One region of the Streptomyces sp. NBC_01381 genome, then DNA from elsewhere that is predicted to be linked to it. Evidence: riboswitches for the same ligand, from Rfam matches in the RefSeq annotation. Region 1 holds a riboswitch; each other region holds the start of a gene.
The links. A riboswitch is a leader RNA that binds a small molecule or an ion and turns the genes downstream of it on or off. The one in region 1 is predicted to bind cyclic di-AMP.

Region 1 (3,773 bases):
GGGATATCCCGCCTACCAGGCCCCGTACAACCCCTACCGCGGCTGATCAGGCGGAGGCCTTCGTCAGCGCGGTCACCTCGGCCTCCGTCAGTTCGAGATCGCCCACCGCGAGCAGCGCGGGCAGCTGCTCGACCGTGCGGGCCGATGCGATCGGCGCGGCCACCGTCGGCTGCGCGGCGAGCCAGGCCAGGGCCACGGTCGCGACCTCGGCGCCACGCTCGGCCGCTATCTCGTCCAGGGCGGCGAGCACCTTCACGCCACGGTCGGTCTCCAGGTGCTTGCCCGCGCCCTCGGCCCGCGCGCTGTCGACCTGCGCCCCCGGGCGGTACTTGCCGGTGAGGAAGCCGGAGGCGAGCGCGTAATACGGCACCGCTGCCAGGCCGGAGCGCGACGCGACCTCCTGGAGCGGGCCCTCGTAGGTGCCGCGGGAGACGAGGTTGTAGTGCGGCTGCAGCGCCACGTACCGGGCGAGGCCCTCGCGGTCGGAGAAGTCGATGGACTCCTGGAGCCGCTCTGCGGTCAGGTTGGAGGCGGCTATCGCGCGCACCTTGCCCGACGTCACCAGATCGTCGAGCGCGGTGATGATCTCCTCGACGGGGACGGTCGGGTCGTCGAAGTGCGTGTAGTAGAGGTCGATGTAGTCGGTGCGCAGCCGGCGCAGCGACTCCTCGGCACCGGACTTGATGGTGTTCGCGGACAGGCCCTTGTAGTCGGAGTGGGCGCCGACCTTGGTGGCGATCACGACGTCGGAGCGATGGCCGCGCGCGGCGAGCCAGTTGCCGATGACGGTCTCGGACTCACCGCCCTTGTTGCCCGGCGCCCAGGCCGAGTAGACGTCGGCGGTGTCGACGAAGTTGCCGCCCGCCGCGGTGTAGGCGTCGAGCACCGCGAAGGACTGCGCCTCGTCGGCCGTCCAGCCGAAGACGTTGCCGCCGAGGGCGAGCGGGAAGACCTCGAGGTCGGACGGGCCGAGCTTGCGTAGAGAAGTCATACGGGGCTCAACACCCTTACGGATCCCAGCATTCCGTACAGCGGGATGTCAGTTCCGCGCTACCGGATGTGGGCATGCCGAGCCGGCAGCCCTGACGTCGGGGGGTTGCCGCCAGGACCGCCGGAGTTCACAGGGAGTGCCTCGACCTCAGAGCGACTGGCCCTTGTCCCGCAGCCAGGCGGCCGGGTCGACCCCGGTGGAGTCGCCGCCGGGGTGGATCTCCAGGTGGAGGTGCGGTCCGGTCACGTTGCCGGTGGCGCCGACGCGGCCGATGGTGTCGCCGGTGGTGACCTTCTGGCCGGCGCTGACACCCATCGAGGACTGGTGGTTGTACCAGATCTCGGTGCCGTCCTCGAGCTCCAGGATGGTGCGGTAGCCGTACGACCCCGCCCAGCCGGCCTCCTTGATGGTGCCGGAGTGGATCGCCTTGAGGGGCGTGCCCGTCGGCGCCGCGAAGTCGAGGCCGGTGTGGTAGCCGGAGGACCACATGGAGCCGGCCTGCCCGAAGGTGCTGGTGAGCGTGTACGAACTGAGGGGCAGGGTGTAGCTCTTGGCGAGCTTGGCCAGGCGCTCCGCCTCGGCCTTGCGCCGGGCTTCCTCTTCCGCCTTCTTCTTCGCGGCGGCCTTCTCGGCGGCGATCTTCTTCTCGGCCGCGGACTGCTCGGCGGCGGCCTGCTCCGCGGCCTTCTTGACGGCGGCTTCTTCCGCCGCCTTCTGGACCGCGTCGTCCGCCTGGTCCTGCTGGTTCTCGGCCTGCTGCATGATGCGGGCCCGCAGCGCCTCACCGGCGTCGGTGGTGCCCTGCTCGGCGTCGGCGGTGCTGACACCTGCGGCGGTGAGCGGGGCGGCGGCGGTCGTCACGCCGGCGTCGGAGGAGCCCGAGTCGGAGTCGTCGGATATCAGGGAGCCCACGCCGGGAAGGGACTTGGCCTCCGGCAGCGAGTCCGTGACGGCCGAGATGTCCGGCATCTCGATGGAGACCGGGGGCTTGCCACCCTGCGCGGTGGCGATGCCGCCCGCGCCGACGGCGGCGATGACGCCCACGCCGAGGACGGTGGAGCTGCGGGCGAGCCCGCCGCCGCCCTTCTTGTGGACGCGGTGCCTGCCGCGAACGGGACGGATGGACTCCTCGGTGGGATTCCACTCCTCCCAAGTCTCATCGTCATGGGCACCGAGGTCGTCGTCACTCGGTACGTAAACGGCTTGGGGGGCAGGCCGGTTGGACGCCACTGGGGCGCGCTCCTTTCCTTCCTTCTCGCCTACCGGGTTAGCTGACGGGTTCGGAGCAGGAAGGTCTCCTACGAACATCTGGCACGGATGCACAGATGCCCGATTCACCCCAATTGGTGGTTCCCCGGCTCCCTTTCGGGATTAGGCGCGTGCGCACGGAGCCGACTCGAGTGACGGCTGGGACGACCGCGCTGCGTTATCGAACGTTAATAGACGGCAGGGCCGTATTCCAAGCCGTTCCGACTGATCGTTAACGCCGTTGGCCTGTACTTAACGGGACACCAGGGGCGGGAACGGGGCGAGTTGACCGCACTTCTTCACACACCGGACCTTCACACCACCTTGACAGTGCGTCAGTTGTTATGCGGAGTGGTGCGATTCAGTCACGGCCCGTGACATCGGGCGGTGCAGCGGCCGGTGCGTCGCCGGATTCCGGCCGCCGCACCGCGAGCAGCGCCATGTCGTCCGTCCCTCCCCCGCCGGTGTGCCGGCGCACCTCTTCGGCCAGCGTCGCAAGCAGCGAGTCCGGACCGTGGGGTCCGGGAAAGATCCGGCCGCCGAGCCGGGCCGCCGGGTTGTAGAACTCGCCGCGGATGTCCCGCGCCTCCGAGAGCCCGTCGGTGTAGAGCAGCAGCATCGCCCCCGGCGGGAACTCCGCCTCGTCGGCGCGGTCCGGCCAGACCCCCAGGTCGCCCATCCCGAGCGGCAGCGCTGGCTCGCTCGCGGACAGCACGCACAGCCGTCCGTCGCCGCGCAGGAGCAGCGGCTCGGGATGCCCGCGGTTGAGGATGCGGATGACTCCGTCGCCGCGCGGGATCTCCGCGAGGACGGCGGTGGTGAACCCCTCGAAGGCGTCGAGCCCCTCGCGCCGCATGCCTTCCCGCGCGAGCGCCCGCTCCAGGCGCTGCGCCACCGCCTCAAGGGTCGCCTCCTGCTCGGCCGCCTCCCGGAACGCCCCGATGACGACGGCGACGGCCGCCACCGCGCCCATCCCCTTGCCGCGTACGTCACCGACGATGACGCGTACGCCGTGCGGGGTGTCCTGCACGGCGTACAGATCCCCACCGATGAACGCGTCGGCGTCCGCGGCCTCGTACCGCGCCGCGATGTCGAGCCCCCCGATCCGGTGATCCGGCTGCGGCAGCACGGCGCGCTGGGCGGTCTCCGCGATGGAGCGGGCGGAGGCGAGCTGTTCGTCGCTGCGGCGTACGACGCGGTTGATGAGGGCGGCGAGCACGGCGACCGTCAGCACGGTGAGCAGCTCGGTGACGGCCTCGACGTCGGTGGTGGTGCTGTTGCCGAAGTGCAGGGCGAGCACGGCGAGGCAGGAGGCGGCGCCGATGAGGGCGGTGCTGAGGAGCGAGTAGAACGGGGCGGCGATCAGCGGGGCGGCGGTGAACAGGGGCGCCGCGGTGAACTCCGGAGGGGTCGACATGTCGTACACGACCCCGATGACCAGGAGGAGCCACGGGAGGGCCCGCACGAGGGCCCGCTCGTGGGTGACGTCCGGACTCGTGTCCGACCCCTCTCCGGGGTTTCTCGGACGTCCTCC
Region 2 (3,773 bases), on a different contig from region 1:
TTGCCGATCGTGTCCAGGTCCAGCGCGTCGAGCGTCGCGTCCGCGTGTGCCCATGCCCGGCGGTAGAGCTCCACGATGAACTCACGTGACTCGTCGGCGGCGGCCCACATGTCCGCGTTGCCCTCGGCGCCGTCGTCGAGCCAGGGCAGCGGCTCGCCGGACGGGCGCCCGAACGTGTCGCCGAGATAGCCGAGTTCCACGCCCGCCGTGTGCTTCACCAGGCCCAGCAGGTTGGTGCCGGTCGGCGTCAGCGGGCGGCGGACGTCGTACCCGGAGAGGCCTTCGAGCTTCCACAGCAGGGCGTCGCGGGCGGACTGCAGGTAGCGGCAAAGGTCGGCCTTGGGGTCCGTTGAGGTCATGCGCGCCAGTCTGCCGCTCTCGTGATCTCTGTCCACCGGTTTCACCCGCCGTCACCGACCATCGTTACGTACGTCCTGTACATTTTCTACAGGAGCCACGGGCCGGCGCATCCGGTCCCGGGAAGAGGAGTGACGTGCCATGAACCGACCGTCCGCCCGCTATGTCCTGCCCGAGTTCACCGAGCGCACCAGCTCGGGAAAGCGGACTCTCGATCCGTACTCGAAGCTGCTCGAGGAGCGCATCGTCTTCCTGGGCACCCCGATCGACGACACCTCGGCCAACGACGTGATGGCGCAGTTCATGCACCTCGAATACCTGGCGCCGGACCGCGACATCTCGCTCTACATCAACTCCCCCGGCGGCTCGTTCAGTGCGATGACGGCGATCTACGACACCATCCGGTTCGTCACCTGCGACGTGGAGACGACCTGCCTGGGTCAGGCCGCGTCGGCGGCCGCGGTCCTCCTTGCCGCCGGCACCCACGGAAAGCGCCACGCGCTGCCCGGCGCCCGGGTGTTGATCCATCAGCCCTCGATCAGCGAGCCGATCCAGGGCCAGACATCTGACCTCGCGATTCAGGCGGCCGAGCTGCAGCGCACCCGTGCGCTCCTGGAGGAACTCCTCGTACGGCACACGGGGCAGAGCCCGGAGCGCATCGCGGCGGACATCGAGCGGGACAAGATCCTCAGCGCGCCCGAAGCGCTCGCGTACGGCCTGGTGGACCGGATCATCCCCAGCCGCAAGGATTCGCTCCGCGGCAGCAAGGACTCGCTCCGCACCCCGGACGCGAGGTGAGCCGGTGATGCTGCCGCCCGAACTGCCTCCGCTGCCCGCACTGACCCGCGCCGAGGGCGAGTTGATCGACCGGTACCTCGAAGTGGTCGATCTGCTGGGCCGGATCAACCCCGCCCGCGCGTCCGACACGTACGGCGGACTGCGCGCCGCCCAGGCCCTGGTCGGCAGCGCCACCGCGCTGCGGGACGCGCTGACGTTGATGCACCAGCGGGGCGAGACCGCCGTGCACGCACCGACGTTGGCGCGGGCGCTGCGCGTGCTCGACGGGGAGCGGCGGTCCTGCCGGGTCACCGTCCCGCCCCCTTCGGCGCCCTGATTCCCCATCAAGTCGGCTGCCCGGCAGGGCTGTAGCCGTCCGGGGCCGGTCTCAAACGGACCAGACGGGCTACCCCGTTCGGCGTAGCAGGTCGTCGTCAACGGGGTCGGTCACAGGTGCGTCAGCGGTGTACGCGACGGCCGGAATGACTCCTTCCGGTGCTGGTAGAGCGATCGTCGAGCCCTGCGAAGGGTGCCCTTATCCGGCGTTGTCCACCTGAACGGTTCAGCCGTGAGGAGCCTCACAAAACGCCGTTTCGGCTCGGTTTTCTCGCCGTTGACGGGTCAAGATCCCTTCCGACGACAAGCCCCCGCCACAGCGGCGGGGCGGTCCGGGCGGACGCCGAGTCCTGCCGCCGCCCGGATGCCCGGTCGACATCGGTGCACCGGCAGGAGTGGAGGACCCAGGCACGACGGGTCGGTCCGGAAGGTCCGGACAACGGCCCTTGGGGTGAAGCCGCACACCGCGGCCGGGCAACTTTGTCAGCCCGAATCCGACAGGTCATCCTTCACAGGCGGCTGACGAAGGGTTGCGCATGACCGCGCTGAATCATGTTCCGTCGCTGCTCACCAGGGCCGGTTGCGCATCGGCTCTCACGCTCGCCGTCGTCGGCGGCACCCTCGTGGCTCCAGGGCTCACGACGGAGGCCCAGGCCGCGACACACGGAACGAAGGCCCTGAAGATCGCTGCGTCCAAGAAGGGCTCGCCCTACCGCTACGGCGCCGCGGGGCCCAACCGGTTCGACTGCTCGGGCCTGACGCTCTACTCGTTCAAGCGCGCCGGCAAGAAGCTCCCGCGCACCGCCGCACAGCAGTACAACAAGACCCGGCACGTCTCCGCGTCCAACCGCTCACGCGGCGACCTGGTCTTCTTCCACTCCGGCCGGAACGTCTACCACGTCGGCATCTACGCGGGTAAGGGCCGGATCTGGCACGCCCCGAAGTCGAACACCGTGGTGCGGCTCGAGAAGATCTGGAGCAAGAGCGTCTCGTACGGCAGGGTGCGCTGACCTGCCGCCGGGCGGCGGCGGCCGGCCCTTCGGCCGGCGTCGTCGCCCGGCGCGTCCGCCGCGCTTGGCGCGCGCCGACCCGGATACTCGTGCGGCATGGCCGACGACAATGGCTCCCACGCCGCTCACGACACCCGCAACGAGACGCCGTTCGAGCGCGCGGACCGCAACTTCTCGGAGATCCTCCAGGAGTTGAGGGTCACGCAGACCGGCGTGCAGATCCTCTTCGCCTTCCTGCTGACCCTCGCCTTCACGCCCCGCTTCCGGACCCTGGACGACGTGCAGCGCGCCACCTACGTCACCACGCTGCTGCTCGCCGTCCTTGCGGCGGCCCTGTTCACGGCGCCGGCCGCGGTGCATCGGGCGCTGTTCCAGCAGCGTGCCAAACCGCTGATCGTGCGGGTCTCTTCGCAGCTCGCCAGGGCCGGCATGGCCGTCCTGATGTTCGCCCTCGCCGGATCGGTGCTCCTGGTCGTGGACGTGGCGGTGGGCCGCACCGGCGGGATCATCGCGAGCGCGGGCACGCTGCTCGTGTGCGGGGGCCTGTGGGGCGTGCTCCCCCGCGTACTCCCCCGCCTGGCCCGCCGCACGGCCGCGCGGCAGGACGTCACGCCAGAGCCGCCTCGATGAGCAGCACCAGGCCGAGGACGCTCAGCGCGCCGCCGGTGACACCCTCGATCGCCCGGGCGGTACGCGGCCGGCGCAGCCAGCGGCCGAGCCGGTCCACCAGAAGCGCGACGACCGGGAACCACACCAGGGCGAGCGCCACGATGATGGACGCCAGCAGCAGCGTCCTGGGCATCGCGGGGCTCCCCGCGGGCACGAACTGGGGCAGCACGCTGAGGAACGTGATGGGTGCCTTGGGGTTGAGGGCATTGGTGAGGAACCCCTGCCGCAGGCTGCCGCCCACCGCCTTCTCCTCCTCCCCCGGCGCACCGGCACCCCGCACCGGCCGCGCCACCGACCGCAGGGCGCGGTAGCCCAGGTAGAGCACATAGCCGCCGCCGACGATCTGCAGCGCCCGGAAGAGGGTCGGCACCGCCGCGAGCACCGCCGCGACCCCGGCCACCGCGAGCGCCGTGTGCACCAGGAGCCCGCCCGCGACACCGATCGCGCAGGTGACCCCGGCGCGGCGGGAGGCGATGGCGTTGCGCACCACCACGGCGAAGTCGGCGCCCGGCATGGCGACCATGCCCGCGGCGACTCCGGTGAAGGCGACCAGTTGTGCGTCCATGGCCCCAGCCTGCCGTTCTTCTGCCTTCAGCAGGTATGTGGAATATCCTGTGTCTGCCT
Region 3 (3,773 bases), 730 kb from region 1:
CGGTGGCGTCGTACCCGACGAGCTCCGGGCCGATCTGCTCGATGACGGCGAGGACGGCCTTCTCCACGCCCTTGCCCTGGTAACGGTTGGGGTCACCGTCACGGAGTTCGATGGCCTCGAAAGCACCGGTGGACGCACCGGACGGAACGGCGGCACGACCCGTGCTGCCGTCGTCGAGGCCGACCTCGACCTCGACCGTGGGGTTGCCTCGGGAGTCCAGGATTTCCCGGGCTACGACGACGTCGATGGACGGCACGAGCATCTCCTTCTGGGATGTGACGCGGGTACGCGGGGCGTTGGCCTCGCGGACACGAGCCTAACCGGCTCCCGGACAAGAGCCAGCCGAGCGACCGCCCTGTGGACAAACCGAGAGCAAAAAGTTTCCGAACGGAACAAAGCGGTGGATCAAAAAGACCCCGCCCCGGTGCGTACGGGGGATACGCGCACCGGGACGGGGAGCCCGTGGGGACGGGGGTGGGGCGGGCCGCGCTTCCGCCGAGGCGCGGCCGCCGCTCTGTCAGCTCTTAGCTGAGGTGCAGCTGCTGACCGGGGTAGATCATGTCGGCGTTGTCGATGATGTCGCCGTTGAGCTTGTACACCTTGTGCCAGCCGCCCTTGACGTCCTTCTCCTCGGCGATCTTGGAGAGGGTGTCGCCCTTCTTGACCTTGTACTCGCCGTCGCCCTTCTTGACCTTCTTGCCGGTCGGGGTCTCGACGGTCTTCTTGGACTCGGCCTTCGGGGCGGCCTGCTTCGGGGCGGCCTCCTGCTTCGGCGCCTCGGTCTGGGCGCTCGGCTGGCTCTGCGGCTGCTCGGCCGGCTGCTGCTGCGGCGCGCTCTCCTCGGCACCGCCACCGCTGTACGCGGCACCCGAGAGGCCCACGCCACAGCTCGGCCAGGCACCCTTGCCCTGACCCGCGAGAACCTTCTCGCCGATCTCTATCTGCTGGGCCTTGGAGGCCTGGTCGGCGGTGGCGGCGTACTTCGTGCCGCCGTACGCGGCCCAGGTGGAGGCCGAGAACTGCAGGCCGCCGTAGTAGCCGTTGCCGGTGTTGATGGACCAGTTGCCGCCGGCCTCGCACTGGGCGACGGAGTCCCACTCGGAACCGGTGGCGGCGGAGGCCGATCCGGCGGCCATCAGCGGGGCGGCGACCGCGACACCGGTGACGCCGGCGAGCGTGGCGACACGGGTGGCCTTGGACGGACGACGGTGCTTGCCCTTGCTGGAAAACAGCATGAGTGATCCCCTCACCGACGCCTACGAGGTGAGCTGTCGGGTTCGGGCCGATGAAGTTGCCCGGCCGCGCTTCTTGAGCGCGACTTAACCCCTAGCCGGTCCCAACTCCGCTCGGCAGCTTCTTCGTTCTGCTGCTGTGCGGCCGGGCCCGGCGGAAACCATTGGGTCCCCCGCTCCTGCCTACGGCGCTTGACGCGACGACTGTTCCCGAACGGCCGTTGGCAGGACTAGGCGTACCGACCGGCGGGGCCCGCTGTGGCGAGCGGTCACGACCGTAGTCATGCGATCCGCCGAATTTCAAAGACGATCAGGGCTTCTGAGACCCATCTCTCACTTACGCCAAACCGGACATTCAGCGCGAAGCGACTGGCCGACTCTTCGTCAACTTCCCTTACTTTTCGCCCAAATCGAGGCTCTGACCGGGGAGGATGAGGTCGGGATCGGTTCCGACGGACTTCTTGTTCTCGGCGTAGAGCGCGCTCCATCCGCCCTGTACGCCGAGGTCGTCGGCGATGGTCCAGAGGTTGTCTCCGGAGCGGACGGTGTACGTCCCGTCGGCGCCGTCCTTCGCGCGGTCGTCGCCGCGCGACGCGTGCCGCCCCGAGCCGTCGCGGTCGCCGTTCTTGGCCTGGCCGTCGTCCGCGCTGTCGCCGCGGTGCCGGCCGGAGCCTTCGCCCGCGCCGGTGGAGGGGGTGGAGTTCGGGGTGGCGGGCGAAGTGGAGTCGTTCTGCCCGGACTTGTCCGAATCACTGCCGGAGTCGCCCGACTCGTCGTGATTCTTGTCTCGGGAGTCGTCGCCGGAGTCGGCCTTTTCGGAGGGCTTCTCGGACGGCTTCTCCGAGGGCTTTGCGGACGGCTTCTCGGACGGCTTCTCGGAGGGCTTCTCCGACGGCTCCTCAGACGGCTTCTCCGAGGGGTCGGCCGAGTCGCCCGAGTCACCCGACTCGCCCGCGTCGCCGGACCCGCTCGTGTCGGTCGGCTCGTCCGAGGGCAGTGAGGTGATCGGGGCACCCGGGTCGACATCGGCCGGGGCGTCGTCCTTGCTCAGCCCAGCGATCACTCCGCAGCTGGGCCAGGCGCCGGGGCCCTGGTCGGCCAGGACCTGCTCGGCGACGGCTATCTGCTGCGAACGGCTGGCCTGGTCGGCGTAGGGGGCGTAGTCGAGACCGCCGTACTGCTCCCACGTCTCCTGGGACATCTGGAGGCCGCCGTAGTAGCCGTTGCCCGGGTCCAGGCTCCAGGAGCCGCCGCTCTCGCACTCCGCGAGCTTGTCCCAGGTGGCGGTGTCCGCGGCGCTCGCGCTGGTGGCGCCGAGCAGCGGGATCGCGATGGCTGATCCGGTGACACCTGCCGCGACGATGAGGGCCGGGGCTTGGCGGGGGCGTCGGTGACGACCATTACCGGAGAGCATGCAAGTGCCTTTCAGAAGACTGCAGAGGCGACTGCGGCTGCTGCGACAGCGGATGCCGAGTCGTCGGTGAACGTAGCCGCAGTCGAACAGTTGTCACAAGTCGATGCAGCGGAGATCACGTGAAAGTCACAGTCTTGACGCACCGTCAGCTCAAGGGTGCCTCAGGTGTGCTTCTGTGCGGGTGTGAACTCCACCGGCAGCGTGCGCAGTCCGCGCATGATGAGCCCGCCTCGCCAGCGCAAATCACCTGGTTCCGCCGCGAGGCGCAGGTCAGGGAGGCGGCGTAGCAAGGTCGCGAGGGCGGCCTGCCCTTCGAGCCGGGCGAGCGGCGCACCCAGGCAATAGTGAATGCCATGCCCGTATCCGAGGTGCTGGTTGTCGCGCCGGGAGAGGTCGAGCGTGTCGGGGTCCTCGAACCGCTCGGGGTCGCGGTCGGCGGCGGCGAGCACGACGAGAACGGGGTCGCCCTGCGCGATGTCCTGCCCGCCGATGGTCAACGGCTCGGTGGCGAACCGCCAGGTGGCCAGCTCAACGGGCCCATCGAAGCGGAGCAGTTCCTCGATACCGGTCTCAAGCAGCCCCATGTCCCCTCCCTTGAGGGACTCCTGGAGGCGCTCGCGCTGCTCGGGGTGGGTGAGGAGCGCGTAGGTCCCGTTCCCGATGAGATTGACGGTGGTCTCAAAACCGGCGAAGAGGAGAATGAAGGCCATCGCGGCGGCCTCGTTCTCGGTGAGGTGCTCGCCGTGGTCGGAGGCGCGGATAAGTCCGGAGATGAGGTCGTCGCCCGGTTCGAGGCGCTTGCGGTGGATGAGTTCGGCGAGATAGCCCCGCATCTTCTTCACGGAGCGCGCGACGCCGCCGCGCGGGCCGCCGCCGTGCCGGATCATCATGCCCGCCCAGTCACGGAAGTCGTCCTGGTCCTCGCGCGGGACGCCGAGCAGATCGCAAATGGCGTAGATGGGGAGCGGGAAGGCGAAGTCGTGAATGAGGTCGGCCTCCCCCTTCTCCGCAAACTGGTCGATGAGGTGGTCGGTCAGCTCCTGCACGCGGGGCGCGAACTCGGCGACGCGGCGGGGGGTGAAGGCCTTCGACACGAGGCGGCGGAGGCGGGTGTGGTCCGGCGGGTC
Region 4 (3,773 bases), on a different contig from region 1:
ACGGCCACCACCTCGCCGTACACGTATTGATCACGGCGGCCGGGATGCGGGTGACGCCACACTTCATCGGTGCGGAGCCGGCGCGCATCACACACGGTCCGCAGGCCGGCCGCAGGCTGCTGGGGCCGGAGGAGGATCTGGCCCGGGAGCTGGTCACGGACCTAGATGTCGGCCGACGGGCAGAGGCGGTCTTCGCCGCCGCGCCTCCGGACGACATCTTGACCCGCGCCGACCCCTTCGCCGATCCAGACCTGCTGCCGACCGGCCTCCCGTACGGCGACATGACGCCCGGTCAGCAGCGGCTGCTTCAGCGTCTGGTGCGCCGCTACCTCGACCGCGCGCCCACGGCGTACGCGCAGGAGTGCTGGTCCGACGCCGTGGCGCGTGGACTGGACGCCCTCTCGTTCGCCTGGGCCGGTGGCCGCGCACCGGGGGACCGGCACTATTACTGCGTTCGGGCCCCGGACTTCCTCATCGAGTACGACAACACCCAGGACGGCGGCAACCACGCCCACTCGGTCTGGCGGCACGTCCGCCACGACTGGGGCGCCGACCTTCTCCGCGCGCACTACACGGAACAGCACGGGTGACTGAGCACTCGGCGCGGCCTGGACCAGGCACCTGGTCCGGCCTCGGACAGGCCTGAGCCCCGGACACATGGCGCGCCGGGGCTCACAGCGGACGAGACGGGGTGCGGTCTAGTACGGGCCGTTCACGTTGTCGATCGAGCCGTACCGGTTGGCCGCGTAATTGCAGGCGGCGGTGATGTTGGCGACGGGGTCGTAGCTGTCCGTCGACGTGCCGGGCACGTGGTAGGCCTCGAACGTGGGGGCGATGACCTGCAGGAGCCCCTTGGACGGGGTTCCGGCGACAGCGTTGGAGTCCCAGTTGTTGATGGCCAGCGGGTTGCCGGAGGACTCGCGCATGATGTTGCGGTGGATGCCCTCGTAGGTGCCCGGGATGCCCTGCTGGGCCATGATGTCGAGCGACTCCTTGATCCAGCCGTCGAGGTCGTTGGTGTACGACTTCTTCGCCTGGGCGGCGGCGGGCTCGGCGGACGTGCTCTTGCGCTCGGAGCGGTCCGCCCGCTCGGCGGACGCCCTGGAGGCGGCCGACTTCTCCGCGGGCTCGGCGGAGGCCTTCTTGCCGAGGGTGAGCTTGAGGCCGGGGTGGATCAGCCGCGGGTCGTCGCCGAGGGCGCTGCGGTTGTCCTTGTACAGCTGCTTCCAGCCGCCGCTCAGGGAGTGCTCGCGGGCGATCTTGGAGAGGGAGTCGCCCGCGACGACGACGTAGGTCTTCGCGGCGGCGGCGGGCTTGGCGGCCGGGGCGGCCTGCGCCGCGCCTGCGGAGGTCGCGCCGAGCACCGGGAGTACGAGGACGGCCCCGCCCGTGCCTGCGGCGGCGATGCCCCGGGTGAGCGGGCTGGACTTGGGACGGCGGTGCTTGCCCTTTGCAGGCATGGCGAATTCCTCTCCGTCGCCTACGAGGTGAGCTGTCGGGTTCGGACGGGAGATGTCCGGTCGCACCGGGAATGCGACTTCACCCCGAGCCGATCCGGAATGCGGATCAGCGGCTTACCTGGGTCCCCCGCTCCTGCCGTGCGTATGTGAGTGGGTGGAAGAGTTGCCGGACGGCGGCAGGATTCGGCGTTCCATCCGGATTGACGGTGACGTTAGGCGAGAAAGCCCGGACGGAACAAGACACGAATTCGCATAGGGAATGTCTGAGGTCCGCCCTTGGCGACCAGAATGCCCGGCCCCCTTTGATCGAAAAGCCCAACTTTCTTTGCGCAGAACGGAAGTGCGCTCGGCGGCTCTCGAAACCCACGGCCGCCGGTGTGACTCATTTCACCGAATTGGGCGCAGGTCGATTTACGGCTTGGCGGCGTATCAGAGCGCGCAATTTGGCGCGACTATCCCGCAATGGTGACAGAATTTCCTTCACGCCATAAACAAGTTAAATGTGCAACTTTAGCCGTAAATCTGGACATAGCGCTGAGGCTGATCGCCCTCTCAAAGCGGGCATTTCGCCGCCAGTGCCATCCCGGTGGCCCCGGACGCGGTGACGCCATGGCGACGATCCGGTGACGGCCCCTCACTAGAGTCGGCGGGCCGGTGACCGCGAGCGCGCCGCTCGGACGCGGCACCGGACGCGTCCGGCAGGAGGGGGAGGGCCGACCTGTGGCCGACGCCGCCGAAGTCATCGTCCTGCTCCGTGTTCAACTCCGTACGCCGCCGCCTCCCGCGACGGCAGCCACCGCGGATGTCCTGGACGTCCGGAACCTTCTGGAGCGGCGATTCGGCGTCACGGCGGAGCCATTGCACCCCGGTGCCGACGACCCGGCCCTCATCGGATGGCAACGGGTCGCCGTCCCCGCCGACAGGGACGCCGAGGCCGTCGCCACGGCCCTGCGCGACCACCCGGCAGTCGAGGCCGCCTACGTGAAACCACTGGCGGACCTTCCGTAACGTGGTGAAGGAGTCAGCTGTGCCACAGCGATCAGGTGCGGGGAACAGCCGGGGGAACAACCGCCCGGCTCCAGGACCAGAACCACTCTTCGGACGCCCTGAGCTGGTGTGCATCACGCGCGCCGACGCCGGGGTACGCATCACCCCGACCGGCGCGACCGCCGCCGCCGACATCTCCGTCAGCGGTCTCGACGCCGTGGCGGCCCAGGAGGACGTCACCTTCAGCCCGCTGTTCGGCGCGGACCAGGAGAGGCTGCGCGCCCAGGCGGGTGCCCCCTCGGAAGGCGCCGGTGCCGACGACGCCACGCTGGAGATCCTCGACCGGATGGGGCTCTTCTTCCATGTCGACGCTCCCACCGACCAGTTGGACGCGCTGGCCGAGCGGCTCCGCGCGTCGGACGCCGTGGAGGGCGCCTACGTCAAGCCCGCAGCCGCCCTCGCCGTCCCCGAGGTCGTACCGAAGAAGGAGAAGGAGAGCGAGGAGACCGAACTCCCGCCGCTCAACGACATGCAGCCGACGGGCGCCGACGCACCGCCCGTCTCCCCGGACTTCACCGCCCGACAGGGCTATCTCGACGCGGCTCCGGGCGGCGTCGACGCCCGCTACGCGTGGACCCTGCCCGGCGGGCGCGGCGCCGGCGTCCGCGTGATCGACTGCGAGTGGGGCTGGCGCTTCACCCATGAGGACCTGCGCCTGAACCAGGGCGGCATCGTCTCCGGCACCGGGAGCACGGACACCGATCACGGCACCGCGGTGCTCGGCGAGATCGGCGGCGACGTCAACGCGTTCGGGATCACCGGGATCGCGCCGGACACGGTCACCAGCGCGTCCGCCTTCTCCATCCCCACGGCCACGGCGATCCGGAACGCCGCCGACCGCCTCGGCCCCGGCGACATCATCCTGCTGGAGATCCACCGCGCCGGTCCGCACGCGACAGGCGTCGGCCAGGTCGGGTACATCGCCGTCGAGTGGTGGCCGGACGACTACCTGGCCATCCGATACGCCGTCAACAAGGGCATCACCGTGGTCGAGGCCGCGGGCAACGGCGCGGAGGACCTGGACCACGCCGACTACGACACCCCGAGGGCGGGCTTCCCCTCCTGGTGGCGCAACCCCTTCCGGCGCACCGCGCTGGACGCCGGCGCTGTGATCGTGGGTGCCGGGGCGCCGCCGCCCGGCACCCACGGCCGCCAGCACGGCCCGGACCGGTCCCGCCTCGACTTCTCCAACTACGGCGCCTGCGTGGACGCACAGGGCTGGGGACGCGAGGTGACCACGACCGGCTACGGCGACCTCCAGGCTGG

Region 2: it holds a riboswitch for cyclic di-AMP, as region 1 does, so the genes downstream of both, OG453_RS40620 (C40 family peptidase) here and OG453_RS04945 (M23 family metallopeptidase) in region 1, are expected to answer to the same signal.
Region 3: it holds a riboswitch for cyclic di-AMP, as region 1 does, so the genes downstream of both, OG453_RS08495 (transglycosylase family protein) here and OG453_RS04945 (M23 family metallopeptidase) in region 1, are expected to answer to the same signal.
Region 4: it holds a riboswitch for cyclic di-AMP, as region 1 does, so the genes downstream of both, OG453_RS43410 (LysM peptidoglycan-binding domain-containing protein) here and OG453_RS04945 (M23 family metallopeptidase) in region 1, are expected to answer to the same signal.

What each region holds. Positions count from the first base shown of each region.
Region 1 is NZ_JAPEPI010000001.1:1,014,186-1,017,958, reverse strand. It holds gene OG453_RS04955 (PrsW family intramembrane metalloprotease) at 1-46, shown strand, start outside; gene OG453_RS04950 (aldo/keto reductase) at 47-991, opposite strand; gene OG453_RS04945 (M23 family metallopeptidase) at 1,139-2,221, opposite strand; cyclic di-AMP (ydaO/yuaA leader) riboswitch at 2,233-2,379, opposite strand; gene OG453_RS04940 (PP2C family protein-serine/threonine phosphatase) at 2,601-3,773, opposite strand, start outside.
Region 2 is NZ_JAPEPI010000003.1:511,144-514,916, forward strand. It holds gene OG453_RS40605 (DinB family protein) at 1-359, opposite strand, end outside; gene OG453_RS40610 (ATP-dependent Clp protease proteolytic subunit) at 499-1,155, shown strand; gene OG453_RS40615 (hypothetical protein) at 1,163-1,471, shown strand; cyclic di-AMP (ydaO/yuaA leader) riboswitch at 1,837-2,003, shown strand; gene OG453_RS40620 (C40 family peptidase) at 2,007-2,480, shown strand; gene OG453_RS40625 (DUF6328 family protein) at 2,577-3,110, shown strand; gene OG453_RS40630 (LysE family translocator) at 3,088-3,714, opposite strand.
Region 3 is NZ_JAPEPI010000001.1:1,745,634-1,749,406, reverse strand. It holds gene eno (phosphopyruvate hydratase) at 1-262, opposite strand, end outside; gene OG453_RS08495 (transglycosylase family protein) at 525-1,235, opposite strand; cyclic di-AMP (ydaO/yuaA leader) riboswitch at 1,239-1,433, opposite strand; gene OG453_RS08490 (transglycosylase family protein) at 1,627-2,646, opposite strand; gene OG453_RS08485 (cytochrome P450) at 2,808-3,773, opposite strand, start outside.
Region 4 is NZ_JAPEPI010000004.1:448,049-451,821, forward strand. It holds gene OG453_RS43405 (DUF3500 domain-containing protein) at 1-590, shown strand, start outside; gene OG453_RS43410 (LysM peptidoglycan-binding domain-containing protein) at 699-1,460, opposite strand; cyclic di-AMP (ydaO/yuaA leader) riboswitch at 1,465-1,659, opposite strand; gene OG453_RS43415 (hypothetical protein) at 2,115-2,468, shown strand; gene OG453_RS43420 (S8 family serine peptidase) at 2,575-3,773, shown strand, end outside.